One region of the Streptomyces sp. BHT-5-2 genome, then DNA from elsewhere that is predicted to be linked to it. Evidence: predicted binding sites of a transcription regulator. Region 1 holds the regulator's gene; the other holds the start of a gene.
What was found. The regulator HrcA, encoded in region 1, represses chaperone genes, less so after heat shock. The targets are predictions, from matches to a motif close to TTNGCACTCNGNNNNNCNGAGTGCNAA.
Positions count from the first base shown of each region.

Region 1 (16,635 bases):
AGAATCTGCCGGTGGTCCGGCCGACGTACATGGCCGCCGTCCCGCGGATCTTCGAGAAGGTCTACAACGGCGTCGCGGCCAAGGCGCGCGAGGGCGGCGGCGCCAAGTACAAGATCTTCCAGTGGGCGGCCGGGGTGGCCCGCGAGTACGCCAAAACCTCTCAGGAGAACTTCCGGCACACCGGCAACACCGCGGTGCCGTTCGCGCTGGCCGCCAAGCACAAGGTCGCCGACGCCCTCGTCTACACCAAGCTGCGGGAGGCGTTCGGCGGCCGGCTGCGCGCCGCGATCTCCGGCTCGGCCGCCCTCGCCCCGGACATCGGCTACTTCTTCTCCGGCGCCGGCATCCACATCCTGGAGGGCTACGGCCTGACGGAGTCCAGCGCCGCCAGCTTCGTCAACCCCGGCGAGGCGTACCGCACCGGCACCGTCGGCAAGCCGCTGCCCGGCACCGAGGTGCGGATCGCCGAGGACGGCGAGATCCTGCTGCGCGGCCCCGGCATCATGCAGGGCTACCACGGCCTGCCCGAGAAGACCGCCGAGGTCCTGGAGGAGGACGGCTGGTTCCACACCGGCGACATCGGCGAGCTCTCCCCGGACGGCTATCTGCGGATCACCGACCGCAAGAAGGACCTCATCAAGACCTCCGGCGGCAAGTACATCGCGCCCGCGGAGGTGGAGGGCCAGTTCAAGGCGGTCTGCCCGTTCGTCTCCAACGTCCTGGTGCACGGCGCCAACCGGAACTTCTGCACCGCCCTGATCGCGCTGGACGAACCCACCATCCTCAAGTGGGCCGAGGAGCACGGCCTGGCCGGCCGGAGCTATGCCGAGGTCGTCGCCACCGACCAGGTCCGCACGCTGATCGACGGCTATGTGGAGCGGGTCAACGAGGGGCTCCAGCGATGGCAGCAGATCCGCAAGTTCCGGTTGCTGCCGCGCGACCTGGACATCGAGCACGGCGAGATCACCCCCAGCCTCAAGATCAAGCGGCCGGCGGTGGAGCGGGCCTTCAAGGACCTGCTCGACGAGATGTACGCCGGGGCGCGGGAGGCGTAGGCCGCGTCGCCGGACCGGCGACGGCGGCGGGCACGGTGCCGGCGGCGCGGGCGGGACCCGCGCCGCTCCGGCGCGCCCCGGCCAACTGCCGCCCCGCGTCAGCCGAATTGACGCCTCTGACCACGCACTTCCGTGACTCACCGCTTATGTGCGGGCTCGTTCTGTCACTCTGGCGTTGGCGCATCCGGCGCCGCTGGGGAACTGCTCGGGAGTTGCTCAATGAGGATGACAACTTCGGCCGGACGGGACGACGTTGCCGGGGCCGCCGCGCGCTCCCTGCGCGCCACGCTGCCCGGTGACCCGCGGGCCGCGGCGGCCGCACGGCAGTTCGTCCGGGCCGCCTTCGCGGACTGGGCCGCGCGGCGGCTGCCCGGCGCCGACCGGCTCACCGAAGCGCTGGCGGACGAAGCGGTGCTGCTGGTCAGCGAGTTGGTGACCAACGCCGTGGTGCACGCGGGCACCACCGTCGACGTGCTCTGCCGGCTCGACCCCGCCGAGGAGCGGCTGCCGCACCCCGACGACCCCCCGGACGCCGTCCCCGAGGAACCACCCCGCCCCGGCCTGGTCGTCGAGGTCTCCGACCGGCACCCCACCCAGCCCGTACGGGCCCGCGAGGACACCGGCGCCTACGAGGCGGGCGGCCACGGACTGCGGCTGATCAGCGCGGTGGCCGAGTCCTGGGGCGTCACCTACCGGCGGGCGATGAAGACCGTGTGGTTCCGGTTGCCGGTCGGCGGCCCGGACGCCGCCTGGCCCGAGCCGGACACCGTCGACGGCGCCTACGACGCCCTCGACCCCCACGGCACCTACGGCGCCCTCGACGAGGAGGTCTTCCGGCAGGGACTGCGGGCCTCCGAACTCCTCGCCCCCGTACCGCGCCGCGCCGCCCCGCCCGAGGACCGGCCCGTGCGGGAGCGCGGCGGCGTCGACAGCGGCGCGCTCTCCTTCCTGGCGGAGGCGTCCGACCTGCTCTCCGGGCAACTCGACGCCGACCAGGTCGCCTCGCTCGCCTGCCAGTTGATCGTTCCGCGACTCGCCGACTGGTGCGCGGTGTGGCTCCACGACGGCGACGGCGGCGCTCCTGGGCGCGGCCTCGCCGAGGTCGGCGACGCCCCGCGGCTTGCCCGCGTCTGGCACCAGTCCGAGAGCCGGATCGATTCACTGCGGGCTGCCCTGGAGAAGGCGCCGCTGGGCCTGGGGATCGACGGCACCGCCGTCAGCCGGCCGGTCCCGGTGCCCTGGCCCTGGCCGCACGAGCCGGCCGGCCCGGAGCCCGGCGGCGCGGCCCTGGCCTGCCCGCTGGTCGCCGGCGGCCGCCGGCTCGGCACCCTGTTGCTCGGCCGGGCCGGGCTGCGGCGCTTCCCCGGCGAGGTGGTCGCGCTCGCCGAGGACCTGTGCCGCCGGGCCGCCCGCGCGGTGGCCACCGCCCGCGCCTACAGCCGCCAGGAACGCATCAGCCGGGTCCTGCAGCGCCGGCTGCTGCCCCAGGGGCGGGCCCGGGTGCCGGGCGTGGCGTCGGCGGTGGTCTACGAGCCGCGCGAGGGCGCCTGGGCCGGCGGTGACTTCTGGGACCTCTTCGACGCCGGCGACGGCCGCTGGTGCTTCGCGCTCGGCGACGTCTGCGGCAGCGGGCCCGAGGCCGCCGCGGTCACCGGGCTGGCCCGGCCGGTGCTGCGGCTGCTGGCCCGGGACGGCTTCGGCGTCGCCGAGGTGCTGGACCGGCTCAACAAGACCATGGCCCGGGAGGCCGCGGACTCCGTCGCCGCGGTGGCGGCGGCGGTGGCGGCGGCCGGCGCGGGCGCGGAGGCCCCCGTGGAGATCCGCGAGGAGGGCGAGCAGGCCCGCTTCCTGTCCCTCCTCTACGGCGAGATCGTCCCCTACCGCGGCGGTGCCGGCGGCGCCCGGTGCACCCTCGCCAGCGCCGGCCACCCGCTGCCGCTGGTCCTGGGCGCCGACGGCGCGGTGCGGGTCGTCGCGGCCCCGCAGATGCTGCTGGGCGTCGTCGAGGAGGCGGCCTACGTCAGCGAGTCCTTCGACCTGTGCCCCGGGGAGACGCTGCTGTGCGTCACCGACGGGGTGACCGAGCGCCGCTGCGGCCGGCGGCTCTTCGACGACGAGGACGGGCTGGTCTCGGCGCTCGCCGCGACGGCCGGGCGGAGCGCCGAGGCGATCGCCGAACACATCCGCCGCACGGTGCACGCCTTCGGCCCCACGCCGCCCGACGACGACCTGGCGCTGATGGTGCTGCAGGCGGAGGGGGGCTGCCCTTGAGGGGGCGGTGGGGCCCGTAGGGGTGGGGCGAACGGTTCCCGTAGGGGGTGCGCGGGCCCCCTGCGGGGCCACAACCGGGCGAGCGGGGGTGATATTCCCTTGGTGCGGTGCGGTGCGGTGCGGTGCGGTGCGGTGCACGGCGCCGGCCGGAGCCCGCTGCAAGCCCGGCCGGAGCCCGCCGCAAGCCCGGCCGGAGGCCCGTCGACAGCCCGGCCGGAGGCCCGCCGGGCCCCGCACCGCACCGCCGTTCCCCAGGCACCTCGGGCGGGCGCCCGTCCACCCCGCGCCATGACGGACAATGGACCCCATGCCTTCCGCACTGCCAGATGGTGAGCCGATGCCCGAGGACGGGGCGCTGCCCCGCCATGCGCTGACCGGCGCCGCCGAGCGCCCCCTCGGCTTCTATCTGCACGTGCCGTACTGCGCCACCCGCTGCGGCTACTGCGACTTCAACACCTACACCGCCGGCGAGCTGCGCGGCCCCGGCGGCGCCCTGGCCTCCCGCGAGACCTACGCCGACACCCTCGTCGACGAGATCCGGCTGGCCCGCAAGGTCCTGGGCGACGACCCCCGCCCGGTCGAGACGGTCTTCGTCGGCGGTGGCACCCCGACCCTGCTGCCCGCCGCCGACCTCGGCCGGATGCTGGCCGCGGTGCGCGACGAGTTCGGCCTGGCGCCCGACGCCGAGATCACCACTGAGGCCAACCCGGAGTCGGTCGGCCCGCGCTACCTCGCCGAGCTGCGCGAGGCCGGCTTCAACCGCGTCTCCTTCGGCATGCAGAGCGCCCGGCAGCACGTCCTGAAGATCCTCGACCGCACGCACACCCCGGGCCGCCCCGAAGCCTGCGTCGCCGAGGCCCGCGCGGCCGGCTTCGCGCACGTCAACCTCGATCTGATCTACGGCACCCCCGGCGAGTCCGACGACGACTGGCGGGCCTCCCTGGACGCCGCCACCGCCGCCGGCCCGGACCACATCTCCGCCTACGCCCTGATCGTCGAGGAGGGCACCCAGCTGGCCCGCCGGATCCGCCGCGGCGAGGTCCCGATGACCGATGACGACGTGCACGCCGACCGCTATCTGATCGCCGAGGAGCGCCTGACCGCCGCCGGCTTCTCCTGGTACGAGGTCTCCAACTGGGCCACCACTGAGGCCGGCCGCTGCCGTCACAACGAGCTGTACTGGACCGGCGCCGACTGGTGGGGCGCCGGCCCCGGCGCGCACAGCCACGTCGGCGGCGTCCGCTGGTGGAACGTCAAGCACCCCGCCGCCTACGCCCAGGCCCTCGCCGAGGGGCGCTCCCCGGGCGCCGGCCGCGAACTCCTCTCCGGTGAGGACCGCCGCGTCGAGCGGATCCTCCTGGAGCTCCGCCTCGCCGCCGGCTGCCCGCTGTCCCTGCTCGCGCCCGCCGGGGCCCGCGCCGCCGCCCGCGCGGTGGCCGACGGCCTGCTGCAGCCCGGCCCCTACGAGGCGGGCCGGGCCGTGCTGACCCTCCGCGGCCGACTGCTCGCGGACGCGGTGGTGCGCGACCTGGTGGACTGACCGCTCCGTCCGCGCTCCGGTGGACCGACCTTTCCGCCCGTGCCCCGATGGGCCGACCGCCCTGCCGTGACCTGGTGGACGTGGTGGACGGACCGCCCCACCGGGGCACCGTCTGGCCGTGCGGCACCCCTGGGGCGCGGAGCGGCGGCCGTCGTCGGGCCGGCGCCTCAACCGGCCCACAGGGCAGCGGAGTTCAGTGGATCAGCGGCCGCGACGTCCGCCCCGAGGCGGTGTCGATCTCGTCGTGGGCCTTCGTCAGCAGCTGCATCGCCAGGTCGTTGAGGGCTCTGGCCCCCGCGACCTCCTCGCCGACCCGGGGCTGGTTCCCGTCGGCGGGGTGGCGGCTGGCATAGCCGTGGGCCCGCACCTCGGTCCCGTCCGGCAGTCGTACCAGCGCGGCGGCCCGGGTGCGGTGGGTGTCCTCCTCGAATTCCAGCTCGACATGCCATCCGACAGCGGTCTTCAACATGGCGGGTCACCTCCGGAATCGCTGCTACCAGAGTGCGCTCACCGCCGAGGCGGCGCACGGCGTGCACCGCCCGCGCACGCCGCCGCCCAGGACCACCGCGCCGGACCTCAGCCCCCGTCGTCCGCCCCCGCCGGCGCCGTCACGAAGTCGATCAGCTCCTCCACCCGCCCCAGCAGAGCCGGCTCCAGGTCCTTGTAGGACCGCACCCGGGACAGGATCCGCTGCCAGGCCGCACCGGTGTTCTCCGGCCAGCCCAGCGCCCGGCACACCCCCGTCTTCCAGTCCTGGCCCCGGGGCACCTCCGGCCACGCCTCGATGCCCAACGAGGACGGCTTCACCGCCTGCCAGACGTCGATGTACGGGTGGCCGACGACCAGCGCGTGCTTCCCGGTCACCGCGGCCGCGATCCGGGACTCCTTGGAGCCGGGGACGAGGTGGTCCACCAGGACGCCGAGGCGGGCGTCCGGTCCGGGGTCGAAGGCGTCGACGATCGCCGGGAGGTCGTCGACGCCCTCCAGGTACTCCACGACGACGCCCTCGATCCGCAGGTCGTCGCCCCAGACGCGCTCCACCAGCTCCGCGTCGTGCCGCCCCTCCACATAGATGCGGCCGGCCCGGGCGACCCGGGCGCGCGCCCCGGGGACCGCGATCGAGCCGGACGCGGTGCGCGCCGGACCGCTCGGTGCCGGGCCGCTCCGCGGACGGACGAGGGTCACGGTCCGGCCCTCCAGGAGGAAGCCGCGCGGCACCATCGGGAACACCCGCTGCTTGCCGAAGCGGTCCTCCAGGGTGACCGTCGGGCCCTCGGCGGTCTTCTCGCACCGCAGCACCGCGCCGCAGTAGCCCGTCCCCACCTCCTCGACGACCAGCCCGGGGTCGGCCGGTACCTCGGGCACCGGCCGGGGCTTCTTCCAGGGGGGAGTGAGGTCGGCGTTGTAGTGCCTGCTGTGCATGCGGGTCTGCTTCCTGTTCCGGCGGGACGGAGGGGCGGCGGGGCGCGGGGCGGTGAAACGACGGGGCGGTGAAACGTCGGCCGGTGGGCCGGGAGACGGGGGACGAGGGACGGGCCGAAGGGGCGGGGCCCGTTGGGCCGGCGACTCGACGGCCCAACGGGAGCCGCTTCAGGAGGAGTTCGCCCCGAAGCGGACGGCCAGGGCGTCGCGCTGGGCGCGGACGAAGCGGGCGTCGACCACGGCGCCGTGGCCCGGCACGTACACCGCGTCCTCGCCGCCCAGCGCCAGCAGCCGGTCCAGCGCGGCGGGCCACCGACCGGGCACCGCGTCCGGGCCCGCCTGCGGCTCGCCGGACTCCTCGACCAGGTCGCCGCAGAAGACGATCCCCCGTTCACCGGCCCGGCCCGGCACCAGGACGGCCAGGTCGTGCCCGGTGTGACCGGGCCCCACGTCGGCCAGCAGCACCTCCCGGTCCCCGAGGCCGACGGCCAGCCGCCCGTGCACCTCGTGACGCGGGACGACCAGCAGGTCCGCGGCCTCCGCCGCGGCATCCGGGTCCACGCCGTGCCGGACCGCGTCGGCCCGCAGCGCCTCCTTGTCGCGCCGCAGCAGCTCGCCCAGCCCGGCCGCGCCGAACACCTCCACCCCGGCGAACGCCGCGGTGCCCAGGACGTGGTCGAAGTGCGGGTGGGTGAGCGCGACATGCGTCACACCGCGGCCGAGCACCGCGCGCACCGTCCGGCGCAGCTCCGCCCCGGCACCCAGCGTCGCGCCGGTGTCGACGATCAACACGCCGTCCGAACCGGCGACCACACCGATCGTCTCGTCCCAGCCCGGCATCCGGCGCCGGACCACCCCCTCGCCGAGCCGCTCCCAGCCCGCCTCTTCCCATGTGGTGCGCATACCGAGACGCTAGCGCCCCCGCGATAGCGTTGCCGGGCACACCGCGGAAGCCGGTCCGGTGCCGGCCCCGCAACGGGCACCGACCGGGACCCTTAGGGGGCCGCGGCGGCGCCTGACCGGGGGTTCCCCGGGGTCCGCTCCGGGCCTTCCCGGGGGCGGCCCGCGGGTCGGATTCCACGGGGGTGGGTAAGTCCTGAGTACGCCCGCCCTTGCCGCATCCGCGCTACCCGGCCGTACACTGGCCCAGGGTCTGGCACTCGGCCCATGTGAGTGCCAGGAGTAACGAGACGACACGGCGGGACGGCCGACTGGAGGTGGCGAGATGCTCAGTGAACGCAGGCTCGAAGTGCTGCGCGCCATCGTCCAGGACTACGTCGGGACGGAGGAGCCGGTCGGTTCCAAGGCGCTCACCGAGCGGCACCGGCTCGGCGTCTCCCCGGCCACCGTCCGCAACGACATGGCGGCCCTGGAGGACGAGGGCTACATCGCCCAGCCGCACACCAGCGCCGGCCGGATCCCCACCGACAAGGGCTACCGCCTCTTCGTCGACAAGCTCGCCGGCGTCAAGCCGCTGTCCGTCCCCGAGCGCCGCGCGATCCAGAACTTCCTCGACGGTGCCGTCGACCTGGACGACGTGGTGGGCCGCACGGTGCGCCTGCTGGCGCAGCTGACCCGCCAGGTGGCGGTGGTGCAGTACCCGTCCCTGACGCGGTCCACGGTGCGGCACGTCGAGCTGCTGGCCCTGGCCCCGGCCCGGCTGATGCTGGTGCTGATCACCGACACCGGCCGCGTCGAGCAGCGGCTCGTCGACTGCCAGACGCCGTTCGGCGAGACGTCCCTGGCGGACCTGCGCGCCCGGCTCAACAGCCGGATCGTCGGCCGCCGTTTCACGGATGTCCCGCAGCTGGTGCAGGATCTCCCGGAATCCTTCGAACAGGACGACCGGGCCACCGTCTCGACAGTACTGTCGGTACTGCTGGAGACTCTGGTGGAGGAGACCGAAGAGCGGCTCATGATCGGCGGCACCGCCAATCTGACGCGCTTCGGGCATGATTTCCCCTTGACCATCCGGCCGGTGCTGGAAGCCCTCGAGGAGCATGTGGTGATGCTCAAGCTGCTCGGGGAGGCCAAGGACTCGGGCATGACCGTACGGATCGGGCATGAGAATGCTCACGAGGGCCTGACGTCCACCTCGGTCGTCACCGTCGGATACGGTTCGGGCGACGAGGCCGTCGCGAAAATGGGCGTGGTCGGACCGACCCGCATGGACTACCCCGGAACGATGGGAGCGGTACGCGCAGTGGCACGTTACGTCGGACAAATCCTCGCGGAGTCGTAAGTGGCCACGGATTACTACTCGGTCCTCGGCATCAGCCGTGACGCCTCGCAGGACCAGATCAAGAAGGCGTTCCGCCGGCTGGCGCGCGAGCTGCACCCGGACGTGAACCCGGATCCCAAGACCCAGGAGCGGTTCAAGGAGATCAACGCCGCCTACGAGGTGCTGTCGGACCCGCAGAAGAAGCAGGTCTACGACCTCGGCGGCGACCCGCTCTCGCAGGCCGGCGGCGCCGGTGGCGCGGGCGGCTTCGGTGCCGGCTTCGGGAACTTCTCCGACATCATGGACGCCTTCTTCGGCACAGCCTCGCAGCGCGGCCCGCGCTCGCGCACCCGCCGCGGCCAGGACGCCATGATCCGTCTGGACGTCGAGCTCAGCGAGGCCGCGTTCGGCACGACCAAGGACATCCAGGTCGACACCGCCGTCGTCTGCACCACCTGCAGCGGCGAGGGCGCGGCGCCGGGCACCTCGGCGCAGACCTGTGACATGTGCCGCGGCCGCGGCGAGGTCTCGCAGGTCACCCGCTCCTTCCTGGGCCAGGTCATGACCTCCCGGCCCTGTCCCCAGTGCCAGGGCTTCGGCACGGTCGTCCCGACGCCGTGCCCCGAGTGCGCCGGCGACGGCCGGGTCCGCTCCCGCCGCACCCTCACCGTCAAGATCCCGGCCGGTGTCGACAACGGCACCCGGATCCAGCTGGCCGGCGAGGGCGAGGTGGGCCCGGGCGGCGGTCCCGCCGGCGATCTCTACGTCGAGATCCACGAGCTGCCCCATCCGGTGTTCCAGCGCCGCGGCGACGATCTGCACTGCACGGTCACCATCCCGATGACCGCGGCGGCGCTGGGCACCAAGTGCCCGCTGGAGACGCTGGACGGGGTGGAGGAGATCGACGTCCGGCCCGGCACCCAGTCCGGCCAGTCGATCCCGCTGCACGGCCGCGGCGTGACCCATCTGCGCGGCAACGGCCGGGGCGACCTCATCGTCCACGTCGAGGTGCAGACCCCCGGCAAGCTCGACCCCGAGCAGGAGGAACTCCTGCGCCGCCTCGCCAAGCTGCGCGGCGAGGAGCGCCCGCAGGGCCAGTTCCAGCCGGGGCAGCAGGGGTTGTTCTCGCGGCTGAAGGATGCGTTCAACGGGCGGTAGGCGCCCGGCCGGGGGTTCCGGGGGTTGTCCCCCGGGCAGGCACGGTCAGCCGGGGCAGCAGGGGTTGTTCTCGCGGCTGAAGGATGCGTTCAACGGGCGGTAGGCGCCCGGCCGGGGGTCCGGGGCCCGCGGCGGCAGCCGCCGTCGGCACGGCCCCGGGCCGCCTCCCTCGTTCGGGCCGGGGCGCCGGACGTGACACGATGTGGGCATGCCCACCGCGCTCACCGATTTCTGCCGCCACCCCGTCGTGCAGGCCCCGATGGCGGGCGGCGGCTCCGGACCCGAGCTGGCCGCGGCCGTCTGCGAGGCCGGTGGCTTCGGCTTCCTGGCCGCCGGCTACAAAACCGCCGACGGCATGTACCAGGAGATCAAACGGCTGCGCGGGATGACCGGCCGGCCCTTCGGCGTCAACCTCTTCATGCCGCAGCCCGAGCTGACCGACACCTCCGCCGTCGAGGTCTACCGTGAGCAACTCGCCGGCGAGACCGCCTGGTACGAGACCGAGCTCGGTGACGTCAACGGCCCCACCGACGACGGCTACGAGGCCAAACTCGCGATCCTCCGCGACGATCCGGTGCCGGTGGTCTCCTTCACCTTCGGCTGCCCCTCGCGGGCGGCCCTCGACGCGTTCGCCAAGGTCGGCACGTACACCGTCGTCACCGTCACCACCGCCGCCGAGGCACAGGCCGCCCAGTGGGCCGGAGCCGACGCGGTGTGTGTGCAGGGCGTGGAGGCGGGCGGCCACCAGGGCACCCACCGGGACGATCCGCACGCCGACGGGACCGGCGCCGGACTGGGGTTGCTGGCGCTGCTCGCCCAGGTCCGGGAGACGGTGCAGATTCCGGTGATCGCCGCCGGCGGGCTGATGCGCGGTGCGCAGATCGCCGCGGTACTGGCCGCCGGGGCCTCGATGGCGCAGCTGGGCACCGCGTTCCTGGCCACCCCCGAGTCCGGCGCCGACCCGCTGCACAAGCAGGCGCTGACCAACCCCCTCTTCACCCATACCGAGTTGACTCGGGCGTTCTCCGGGCGGCCGGCCCGCGGCCTGGTGAACCGTTTCCTGCGGGAGCACGGCCCGTACGCCCCGGCCGCCTATCCCGCCGTGCACTACCTCACCTCCCCGGTCCGGAAGGCCGCCGCCAAGGCCGGCGACGCCCAGGGGCTGAGCCTCTGGGCGGGCCAAGGGCACCGGCTGGCGCGCGAGCTGCCGGCCGGGCAGCTGGTGGAGGTGCTGGTGGCCGAACTCGACGCCGCCCGTGCTTCGTTCGGCCAGGGCGGCCCCCGCCACACCACCGGCGGTGCGGCATGACCGCCCCCGTCTTCCTCGTCGAATCGCTCACCGGAGTACGGGCCGGGGGCACGCTGACCCTGGACGGCCCCGAGGGCCGGCACGCCGTGTCGGTACGCCGGCTGCGGGTCGGTGAGGAGGTCGTGCTGACGGACGGCGCCGGGACCGGCGCCGAGGGCACCGTCGCCGCCGTCGAGGGCAAGGACCGGCTGTCCGTCGCCGTCACCGGTCTGCGGACCGAGGAGCCGCCGACGCCCACCCTCACCGTCGTACAGGCACTGCCCAAGGGCGACCGCGGCGAACTGGCCGTGGAGACCATGACGGAGACCGGCGTGGACGCCATCGTGCCGTGGTCCGCGGCCCGCTGCGTCACCCAGTGGAAGGGTGAGCGGGCCGCCAAGTCGCTGGCCAAGTGGCGCGCCACCGCCCGCGAGGCGGGCAAGCAGTCCCGCCGGCTGACCTTCCCCCGCGTCGCCGACCCGCTGACGACCAAGCAGGTCGCCGCGCTGCTGGCCGACGCCGACTTCGCCGCCGTCCTCCACGAGGAGGGCAGCACCCCGCTCGCCACCGCCGAACTCCCCACCGAGGGCTCGATCGTGCTGGTCGTCGGACCCGAGGGCGGCGTCTCGCCGGAGGAGCTGACGCTCTTCGCCGAGGCGGGTGCCAGGCCGTACCGGCTGGGCGCCTCCGTACTGCGGACGTCCACGGCGGGGACCGCGGCGACGGCGTTGTTGTTGGGGCGTACGGGGCGGTGGAGTTAGGCCCGGGGGCTTCACGTCGTCGGCCGTTCCGCTGCGCTTGGCCGGCCTCCCACGTTGTCGGCTTTCCCGCCGTAGGGCTTCGCCTTTTGCGCCTGGCGGCGCCGGTCCGCTGCGCGGGGCTGTCGGGTGCGGTGCCGGGCCTGCGGGGGTGGTGTGCCGGACTGCTGCGCTTTACGTCCGACACACCACCCCCTCCGGCCCGTCCCCTCCCGTGGGTTGGGTGGGAAAGACGGTGAGTGGGGGCTGAGCTCAGTGGTCCTCTGGTGGTCAACGCCCGGTTCGGGGGCGTGCGTTGGTCCGTCGGCCTGAGGGGGCGGGCCCACCCGTTGTGCCCCGGTGTTCCGTCAGGAGAGCAGTTCGGCCTGGAGCGTGATGTTCTTGACGCCGGCCAGGGCCTGGCTGACCGGGCAGTTCTTCTTGGCGTCCTCGGCCGCGGCCTGGAAGTCCGCCTCGGAGAGGCCGGGTACCCGGGCCTTGACGGTCAGCACGATGCCGGTGATGCCCTCGCCGGGCTGGAAGGTGACGTCGGCCCGGGTGTCCAGCGCCTCGACGGTGTGCCCCTTGCCGGCCAGGCCGTGCGAGAAGGCCATCGAGTAGCAGGAGGAGTGGGCCGCCGCGATCAGCTCCTCGGGGCTGGTGACGCCGCCGGGCTGCTCCGCGCGGGCGGGCCAGTTCACGTCGTAGGTGCCGATCTTGGAGGACTCCAGGGCGACGGTGCCCTTGCCCTGAAGGAGGTTGCCCTCCCAGTGGGTCGTGGCGGTGCGCGTGGTTGCCATGGTGCATAACTCCCGTTTGTGGGGCCAATGCGGTCTGAGAGATCAGCTTAGGGTCTGGCGGGCCGTGATCCGGGCGACCGGCCACGGGGTCGCCCACGGGCCGCCCCGGGGACCCGCCGGAGTGATCGGCTAGCATCCGGAGGGCGTACGCACGGTGCGTACGGCGCATGCCGCGCGACCCGGGAGGAGTCCACCGGTGGCGGGAGAACCGCAGGCCGAGTGCCTGTTCTGCAAGATCGTGGCGGGTGAGGTACCGGCGACGATCGTCCGCGAGACCGAGACCACCGTCGCGTTCCGCGACATCAACCCCCAGGCGCCGACGCACGTCCTGGTGATCCCCAAGGCCCACTACCCGAACGCGGCGGAGCTCGCCGCCGCCGAGCCCAAGGTGATCGCCGACATACTGTGCGAGTCCCGCGAGGTCGCGGCGGCGGAGGAGATCGAGGAGACCGGCTACCGGGTCGTCTTCAACACCGGTGCCGGCGCCGGCCAGACCGTCTTCCACGCCCATCTGCACGTCCTCGGCGGCCGCGGCCTCCAGTGGCCCCCCGGATAACGAGCCATGTCGGTACGCGAACTGGTCGTCCTCGGGACCGCCAGCCAGGTCCCCACCCGGCACCGCAACCACAACGGCTACCTGTTGCGGTGGGACGGCCAGGGGCTGCTCTTCGACCCCGGTGAGGGCACCCAGCGCCAGATGCTGCGGGCCGGGGTCGCCGCCCACGACATCAACCGGATCTGCGTCACCCACTTCCACGGCGACCACTCGCTCGGCCTGGCCGGGGTGATCCAGCGGATCAACCTCGACCGGGTGCCGCATCCGGTCACCGCGCACTATCCGGCCAGCGGCGAGCGGTTCTTCGAGCGGCTGCGGTACGCCACTGCCTACCGCGAGACGGTCCGGATCGCCCAGCGGCCGGTCTCCGCCGACGGCGAACTGGACCGCGCCAAGGGCTACGTCCTGACGGCGCGCAGGCTGTCGCACCCGGTCGAGTCGTACGGCTACCGCCTCACCGAGCCGGACGGCCGGCGGATGCTGCCCGAACGGCTGGCCGCCCACGGCATCGCCGGACCGGACGTCGGCCGGCTGCAGCGGACCGGCGAGCTGAACGGCGTCACCCTCGACGAGGTCAGCGAGGTGCGGCCCGGACAGAGCTTCGCCTTCGTCATGGACACCCGGCTGTGCGACGGCGTGTACGCGCTCGCCGAGGGCGTGGACATGCTGGTGATCGAGTCCACCTTCCTCGACGAGGACGTGCAACTCGCCGAGGAACACGGGCACTTGTCGGCCGGGCAGGCGGCCCGGGTGGCCGCCGACGCCGGCGTGCGCCACCTGGTGCTCACGCACTTCTCGCAGCGCTACGCCGACCCCGAGGACTTCGAGCGGCAGGCGCGCGCGGCGGGCTTCAGCGGCGAACTCACCATCGCCAAGGACCTGCTGCGGGTACCGCTCCCCAAGAGGCGCTGATCCCCGCGTGGCCCCGGCGCCCCGAGGAGGGCGCCGGGACCGCCGCCTACGGCAGGTAGTACATCGGGTTCGGCAGCTTGAAGGTGCGCGCCGCGGCGCCGCCCGCCAGGTCGCTGTACTGGTCGCCGAAGTTGGCGACGACGCGGTAGCCGAGGGACTCGATGTGCCGGCGGGTGCCGGACTTGAAGCCGATCGTCGAGCAGGTCGCGCCGCACGGCAGGTAGGCGGGCGGGTGCTCCTTGTCGCGCAGGTAGACGTGGGCGCGGTCGAGCGGGACGTCGTAGCCGACGTTCTTGAGGTTGCGCACGCTCCAGTCGCGCTGCGCCTCCTTGCGGCCGGTGAGGAAGAAGACCTCGGCGCCCTTCTTGTGGGCCCAGTTCACCAGGTCGTTCATGCCGAAGACCGCGGCCATGTCGGTGTGCTCCAGGTACTCGTCCTGGGACTTGGGGGTGAAGTTGAAGCCGACCTTGAGCTCGTAGTTGTAGGTCAGCAGGGTGGTGTCGTCCATGTCCAGGACGATGGCCGGCCTGGCCTTCCCGGTGCCCTTCTTGGCGAGCGCGCCGGCCAGGTAGGCGCGCGCCCTGGCCTCTATGCCGCGGACCTGGCGGGCGTAGTTGCTGGTGGGGGAGGCGTAGTGCTCGCCGTCGGCCGTCACCGTGTCGCCGTAGTACGCCTTGATCTTGTCCTCGACCTGGGTGAGGTTGGGGATCTCCTTGTCGGTGCGCGGCACGGAGTGTTCGGCGGTGGCCTGGCCGGCGCCGAACACCACGGTGCCGGCGACGAGGGCGGCGGCCACCGCACCGCCCAGGCGGACACGGCGGGAGAGGGCGGGACGGGGCATGCGCGGCTCCTTAGTAAGCATGGGGGTGGTCCCGGGTAGGTGTAACAGAGGTGGCACGCGGCCATCTACGCGCGAAGAATAAAGGATTGGTAAAGTGTGGCGTGATGTTGTTGCCAACTCGGCCGGTCTGTACGGCGCGTGGCGGTGCATGGGGGTGCCCTCCGGCCCTCGTCCCGCTCCATGGACGGTGTCCGCATGGGGAGACGGATGCCTGGCGCGCCCGTCTTCCGCGCCGCCCCCGCGACGTACCGCCGGTGACCCGGGCGGCCACGGCCGCGGTCCTGCGCGTGGCCGTTTCGTCCCCGTACGGTGTGGCACGACCGGGTGGCGGTGCGCCACAGTGGTCCCTTACGTGATCTTCGAGAGGGGCGGTACCGATGGCACAGGAAGTGCGCGGCGTCGTGGCGCCGGGGAAGAACGAAGCGGTCCGGCTGGAGACGATCCTGGTGCCCGATCCCGGGCCCGGCGAGGCCGTGGTGAAGGTGCAGGCGTGCGGGGTGTGCCACACCGACCTGCACTACAAACAGGGTGCTGTCAACGACGACTTCCCGTTCCTGCTCGGCCATGAGGCGGCCGGGGTGGTGGAGTCGGTCGGCGAGGGCGTCACCGACGTCGCACCCGGGGACTTCGTCGTCCTCAACTGGCGCGCGGTGTGCGGCTCCTGCCGGGCGTGCCTGCGCGGCCGGCCCCAGTACTGCTTCGACACCCACAACGCCCGGCAGAAGATGACGCTCAAGGACGGCACGGAGCTGAGCCCGGCGCTGGGCATCGGGGCGTTCGCCGACAAGACGCTGGTCGCCGCCGGCCAGTGCACCAAGGTCGACCCGGGCGTCTCCCCGGCCGTCGCGGGGCTGCTGGGCTGCGGGGTGATGGCCGGCATCGGCGCCGCGATCAACACCGGCGGGGTCGGCCGCGGCGACTCGGTCGCGGTCATCGGCTGCGGCGGCGTCGGCGACGCGGCGGTGGTCGGCGCCCGGCTGGCCGGCGCGGCCAGGATCATCGCCGTCGACATCGACGACCGGAAGCTGGAGCAGGCCCGCGCCATGGGGGCCACCCACACCGTCAACTCCCGCACCACCGACCCCGTCGACGCCGTCCGCGAGCTGACCGGCGGATTCGGCGCGGACGTCGTCATCGAGGCGGTCGGCCACCCGGAGACCTACCGCCAGGCGTTCTACGCCCGCGACCTGGCCGGCACCGTCGTCCTGGTGGGCGTGCCCACCCCGGAGATGACCCTGGAACTCCCCCTCCTGGACGTCTTCGGCCGCGGCGGCGCCCTGAAGTCCTCCTGGTACGGCGACTGCCTGCCGTCCCGGGACTTCCCGATGCTGATCGACCTCCACCAGCAGGGCCGGATCGACCTCGGCGCGTTCGTCACCGAGACCATCGGCATCGACGGGGTGGAGCGGGCCTTCGACCGGATGCACGCCGGCGACGTGCTGCGTTCGGTGGTGATGCTGTGATGACCGCCCGCATCGACCACCTCGTCACCTCGGGGACGTTCTCGCTGGACGGCGGCACCTGGGACGTCGACAACAACGTGTGGATCGTCGGCGACGGTTCGGAGGCCGTGGTCATCGACGCCGCCCACGACGCCGACGCCATCCTCCGGGCCCTCGACGGGCGCACCCTGCGCGCGATCATCTGCACCCACGCGCACAACGACCACATCGACGCGGCCCCGGCACTCGCCGCCCGCACCGGGGCGCGGATCCTGCTGCACCCCGACGACCTGCCGCTGTGGAAGACGACCCACCCGGACACCGCCCCCGACGGGGACCTGTCGGACGGTCAGGTGCTGACCATCGCCGGCACCGACCTGACGGTGCTGCAC
Region 1 covers NZ_CP081496.1:98,110-114,744, reverse strand. Annotated here, with positions in the region: gene K2224_RS00545 (long-chain fatty acid--CoA ligase) at 1-1,055, shown strand, start outside; gene K2224_RS00540 (SpoIIE family protein phosphatase) at 1,281-3,326, shown strand; gene hemW (radical SAM family heme chaperone HemW) at 3,634-4,866, shown strand; gene K2224_RS00530 (DUF1876 domain-containing protein) at 5,060-5,335, opposite strand; gene K2224_RS00525 (DUF3097 domain-containing protein) at 5,443-6,288, opposite strand; gene K2224_RS00520 (MBL fold metallo-hydrolase) at 6,457-7,191, opposite strand; gene hrcA (heat-inducible transcriptional repressor HrcA) at 7,514-8,530, shown strand; gene dnaJ (molecular chaperone DnaJ) at 8,531-9,667, shown strand; gene K2224_RS00505 (nitronate monooxygenase) at 9,876-10,976, shown strand; gene K2224_RS00500 (16S rRNA (uracil(1498)-N(3))-methyltransferase) at 10,973-11,716, shown strand; gene K2224_RS00495 (OsmC family protein) at 12,061-12,492, opposite strand; gene K2224_RS00490 (histidine triad nucleotide-binding protein) at 12,689-13,048, shown strand; gene K2224_RS00485 (ribonuclease Z) at 13,055-13,960, shown strand; gene K2224_RS00480 (HAD family acid phosphatase) at 14,007-14,801, opposite strand; gene K2224_RS00475 (S-(hydroxymethyl)mycothiol dehydrogenase) at 15,179-16,264, shown strand; gene K2224_RS00470 (MBL fold metallo-hydrolase) at 16,264-16,635, shown strand, end outside.

Region 2 (4,726 bases), 920 kb from region 1:
CCGCACCTCGATCAGCTCCGCCAGACCCAGCGCCTCGGCGTTCGCCCGGGCCGCCGCGCAGGCCAGCGGATCGCGGTCCACGGCCAGCACCCGGATCCCGGCCCGGGCCAGCGCCAGCGCGTCGCCCCCGATCCCGCAGCACAGGTCGGCCAGGGTCCGCACGCCGAGCGCCGCGAGCCGGGCGGCGCGGTGGGCGGCGACCGTGGCACGGGTGGACTGCTCGACGCCGTTGGGGGTGAAGTACATCCGCGCGGCGTCCGCGCCGAACTTCGCGGCCGCCCGCTGCCGCAGCCGGGCCTGCCCGAGCGCCGCGGAGACCAGCGGCGCGGGATGGTCGCGGCGCAGCCGGGTGGCGGCCGCCAGCTCGTCCGCCGGATCGTGGTCCCGCAGGACGGCCAGCAGTTCCTGCCCCTCGGGGGCGAGCAGCGCGGAGAAGGTGTCGAGGTCGGTCACCCGCACCATTGTGGGCCAGCGGGCGGACCGGCCCGCGGACGGTCCCGCGGCCGGTCGCCGTCAGGCCTCGGACGACGGCCCGGAGACCCGCGGCACCCGCTGCGTCGCGTCCGCGTCCGGCCGCGGCGGGGCCGGCCGGACCGGCTCCCGCCGCTGCTGGGCGCTGTCGCTGATCCGCAGCAGCACCGCCACCATCACCCAGTTCGCGACCATCGACGAGCCGCCCTTCGCGAGGAACGGCAGCGCCTTGCCGGTGAGCGGGATCAGGCCGGTGACGCCGCCGGTGACGACGAAGACCTGGAGCAGCAGCGCCCCGGAGAGCCCGACCGCCACCAGTTTGCCGAACGGGTCGCGGGCGGTCAGCCCCACCCGCAGCCCGCGCTGCCCCAGCAGCGCGTACACCACCAGGATGGCCATCACCCCGGCCAGTCCCAGCTCCTCGCCGACGGTGGTGAGGATGAAGTCGCTGTTGCCGGCGAAGCCGATCAGCTCGGGGTGGCCCTGGCCGAGCCCGGAGCCGCCTATCCCGCCGCTGCCGAAGCTGAACAGCGCCTGCGCCGCCTGGTCGGAGATCAGGCCCGGCGGCCGCTGGTTCGGCGGCAGGAAGATGTCCATCGGGTGCAGCCAGGCCATCACCCGGCCCTTGACGTGCGGCTCGATGGAGCCGACGACGCCGGCGCCGACCACCGCCATGAGCAGACCGCAGACCACCCAACTGGTCCGCTCGGTCGCCATGTAGAGCATGATCACGAAGACGCCGAAGAAGATCAGCGAGGTGCCCAGGTCGCGCTCGAAGACCAGCACCAGCAGGCTGATCACCCAGATCGTGAAGATCGGCCCGAGCTGCCGGCCCGGCGGCAGCTGCATGCCCATCACCCGGCGCCCGGACAGCGCCAGCGCATCGCGGTTGACCGTGAGATAGCCCGCGAAGAACACCACGATCATGATCTTCACGAACTCGCCGGGCTGCAGCGACAGCGGCCCGAGCAGGATCCAGCGCTTGGCGCCGAACTGGTCCGCGGGGGAGAACGCCGGCGCCATCAGCATCACCAGCGCGACCGCCATCGTCAGGTAGATGTACCGCTGTAGCAGCCGGTGGTTGCGCAGCACCATCAGGATCACGATGCAGACCGCGACCCCGATGACCGTCCACACCAGCTGCCCGGTCGCCGCCTGGGCCTGTTGGAGCCGGGGCTTCGCCGCGTAGGTGATGTCCAGCCGGTGCAGCAGCACCAGCCCGATCCCGGTGAGCAGCGTCGCCAACGGCAGGATCAGCGGATCGGCACGCGGTGCGAACCGCCGGACGACCAGGTGCGGCACCAGCGCGATGAAGAAGACGCTCAGTGCGAAGCCGGCCAGCCCGCCCGGGAGCCGCCCGTTCATCGACAGCTCGGTGTAGGCGTAGCCGAAGACGGTGATGAGCACGACGAAGCCGAGCAGCCATGCCTCGGTGCGCCGGCGGTTCGGGGCATGGGCCAGCGCGGTGAACGTCATGGTGCGCTCGGCATCGCTCTCCGGCCCCCCGGAGCCCAGGGGGGCGCTGGTCAGTCCACGCACGGTTCCTCCGCCATAGATGGTCAGGGCCGCGGGGCGGCCGGGTCGTGGCCCGGTGGTCAGCGGTCCCTGGGGGGAGACGGGGGTGGCCGCGGGCGCGGTTGCCGCCGGGCGGGAGGATGTGTCGGAATCCACGCCCGGCCACCGGCAGCAGACACGGTACGCGTCTCCGGCGCGTCAGGGCCTGCCGCCGGCGTCCCGCCCGCCCTCCGGGCGAACACCGGCCGCCCCGGACGACAGGCCCTAGCACTCCGCTTGACCGAGTGCTAACCGCGTCATAGTCTCAGCGTTGGCACTCTCCGTTGGGGAGTGCCAACACAGCGACGGGCAGGTCCGGCACCCGCGACGACGGATCCACCTGGTCGCCACCTCAGACAGTTAACCCCGTGAGATCTCCGAAGGGGGAGGTCGGATCGTGACGACCGCCAGCTCCAAGGTTGCCATCAAGCCGCTCGAGGACCGCATCGTGGTCCAGCCGCTCGACGCCGAGCAGACCACGGCCTCGGGCCTGGTCATCCCGGACACCGCGAAGGAGAAGCCCCAGGAGGGCGTCGTCCTGGCGACCGGTCCGGGCCGCTTCGAGGACGGCAAGCGCGTCGAGCTCGACGTCCAGGTCGGCGACGTCGTGCTCTACAGCAAGTACGGCGGCACCGAGGTGAAGTACAGCGGCGAGGAGTACCTCGTCCTCTCGGCTCGCGACGTGCTCGCGATCGTCGAGAAGTAAGTCACCCGGATTTGCCCTGATCTGCGCCCCTGGTTCCCGCGTTCTCACCGACCGGGGCAGGGGCGCAGTTCGTTTGAGCGAAAGCGGTCACGGCGGCGAGGCCGACGATCGCAACGAGAGGACTTGAAGCACCCATGGCGAAGATCCTGAAGTTCGACGAGGACGCCCGTCGCGCCCTTGAGCGCGGCGTCAACAAGCTGGCCGACACCGTCAAGGTCACCATCGGCCCCAAGGGCCGCAACGTGGTCATCGACAAGAAGTTCGGCGCCCCGACCATCACCAACGACGGTGTCACCATCGCCCGCGAGGTCGAGGTCGAGGACCCGTACGAGAACCTCGGCGCCCAGCTCGTCAAGGAGGTGGCGACCAAGACCAACGACATCGCGGGTGACGGCACCACCACCGCCACCGTGCTGGCCCAGGCGCTGGTCCGCGAGGGCCTGCGCAACGTCGCCGCGGGTGCTTCCCCGGCCGCCCTGAAGAAGGGCATCGACGCCGCCGTCAAGGCCGTCTCCGACGACCTGCTGGCGACCGCCCGTCCGATCGACGACAAGGCCGACATCGCCGCCGTCGCCGCGCTGTCCGCCCAGGACCCGCAGGTCGGCGAGCTCATCGCCGAGGCGATGGACAAGGTCGGCAAGGACGGTGTGATCACCGTCGAGGAGTCCAACACCTTCGGCCTGGAGCTGGACTTCACCGAGGGCATGGCCTTCGACAAGGGCTACCTCTCGCCCTACATGGTCACCGACCAGGAGCGCATGGAGGCCGTCCTCGACGACCCCTACATCCTGATCCACCAGGGCAAGATCTCCTCGATCCAGGACCTCCTGCCGCTGCTCGAGAAGATCATCCAGGCCAACGCCTCCAAGCCGCTGCTGATCATCGCCGAGGACGTCGAGGGCGAGGCCCTCTCCACCCTCGTCGTCAACAAGATCCGCGGCACCTTCAACGCGGTGGCCGTCAAGGCCCCCGGCTTCGGCGACCGCCGCAAGGCGATGCTCGGCGACATGGCCACCCTCACCGGCGGCACCGTCGTCGCCGAGGAGGTCGGCCTCAAGCTCGACCAGGTCGGCCTGGACGTGCTGGGCACCGCCCGCCGCGTGACCGTCACCAAGGACGACACCACCATCGTCGACGGCGGCGGCAACTCCGGGGACGTCCAGGGCCGCGTCGCCCAGATCAAGTCCGAGATCGAGACCACCGACTCCGACTGGGACCGCGAGAAGCTCCAGGAGCGCCTGGCCAAGCTCGCCGGCGGCGTCTGCGTGATCCGCGTCGGCGCGGCCACCGAGGTCGAGCTCAAGGAGAAGAAGCACCGCCTGGAGGACGCCATCTCCGCGACCCGCGCCGCGGTCGAGGAGGGCATCGTCTCCGGTGGTGGCTCCGCGCTGGTCCACGCCGTCAAGGTCCTGGACGGCAACCTCGGCAAGGACGGCGACGAGGCCACCGGTGTCGCCGTGGTCCGCCGCGCCGCCGTCGAGCCGCTGCGCTGGATCGCCGAGAACGCCGGCCTGGAGGGCTACGTGATCACCGCCAAGGTGGCCGAGCTCGACAAGGGCAACGGCTTCAACGCCGCCACCGGCGAGTACGGCGACCTGGTCAAGGCCGGCGTCATCGACCCGGTCAAGGTCACCCGCTCCGCCCTGGAGAACGCCGCCTCCATCGCCTCCCTCCTGCTCACGACCGAGACCCTGGTCGTCGAGAAGAAGGAAGAGGAGGAGCCCGCCGCGGCCGGCCACGGTCACGGCCACGCGCACTGACCCGCGCTTCCCGCCGGCCGCACCCCGCGCCGGCACCCGACGAGGCCCGGCCCGCTCCCCAGCGGCCCGGGCCTCGCCCGTTTCCTGAATCCCCGCCCGCCCACCGTTTCCGACGGCCCGCTTTCCGCCCCCCCCGCCGGCCGCCGTTCTCCTGGTTCTTCTGGTTCTTCCTGTCGGCGGGCCCGCGCCCAGGCGTCCCGCCCGGCACGGACGTCCCGTCAAGCGCAGGCGTCCT
Region 2 covers NZ_CP081496.1:1,021,806-1,026,531, reverse strand. Annotated here, with positions in the region: gene K2224_RS04325 (class I SAM-dependent methyltransferase) at 1-462, opposite strand, end outside; gene K2224_RS04320 (FtsW/RodA/SpoVE family cell cycle protein) at 514-1,947, opposite strand; gene groES (co-chaperone GroES) at 2,423-2,731, shown strand; gene groL (chaperonin GroEL) at 2,866-4,491, shown strand.
Region 2: groES (co-chaperone GroES) is a predicted target of HrcA. The motif match lies at 2,251-2,277, and genes of this name have one in related genera.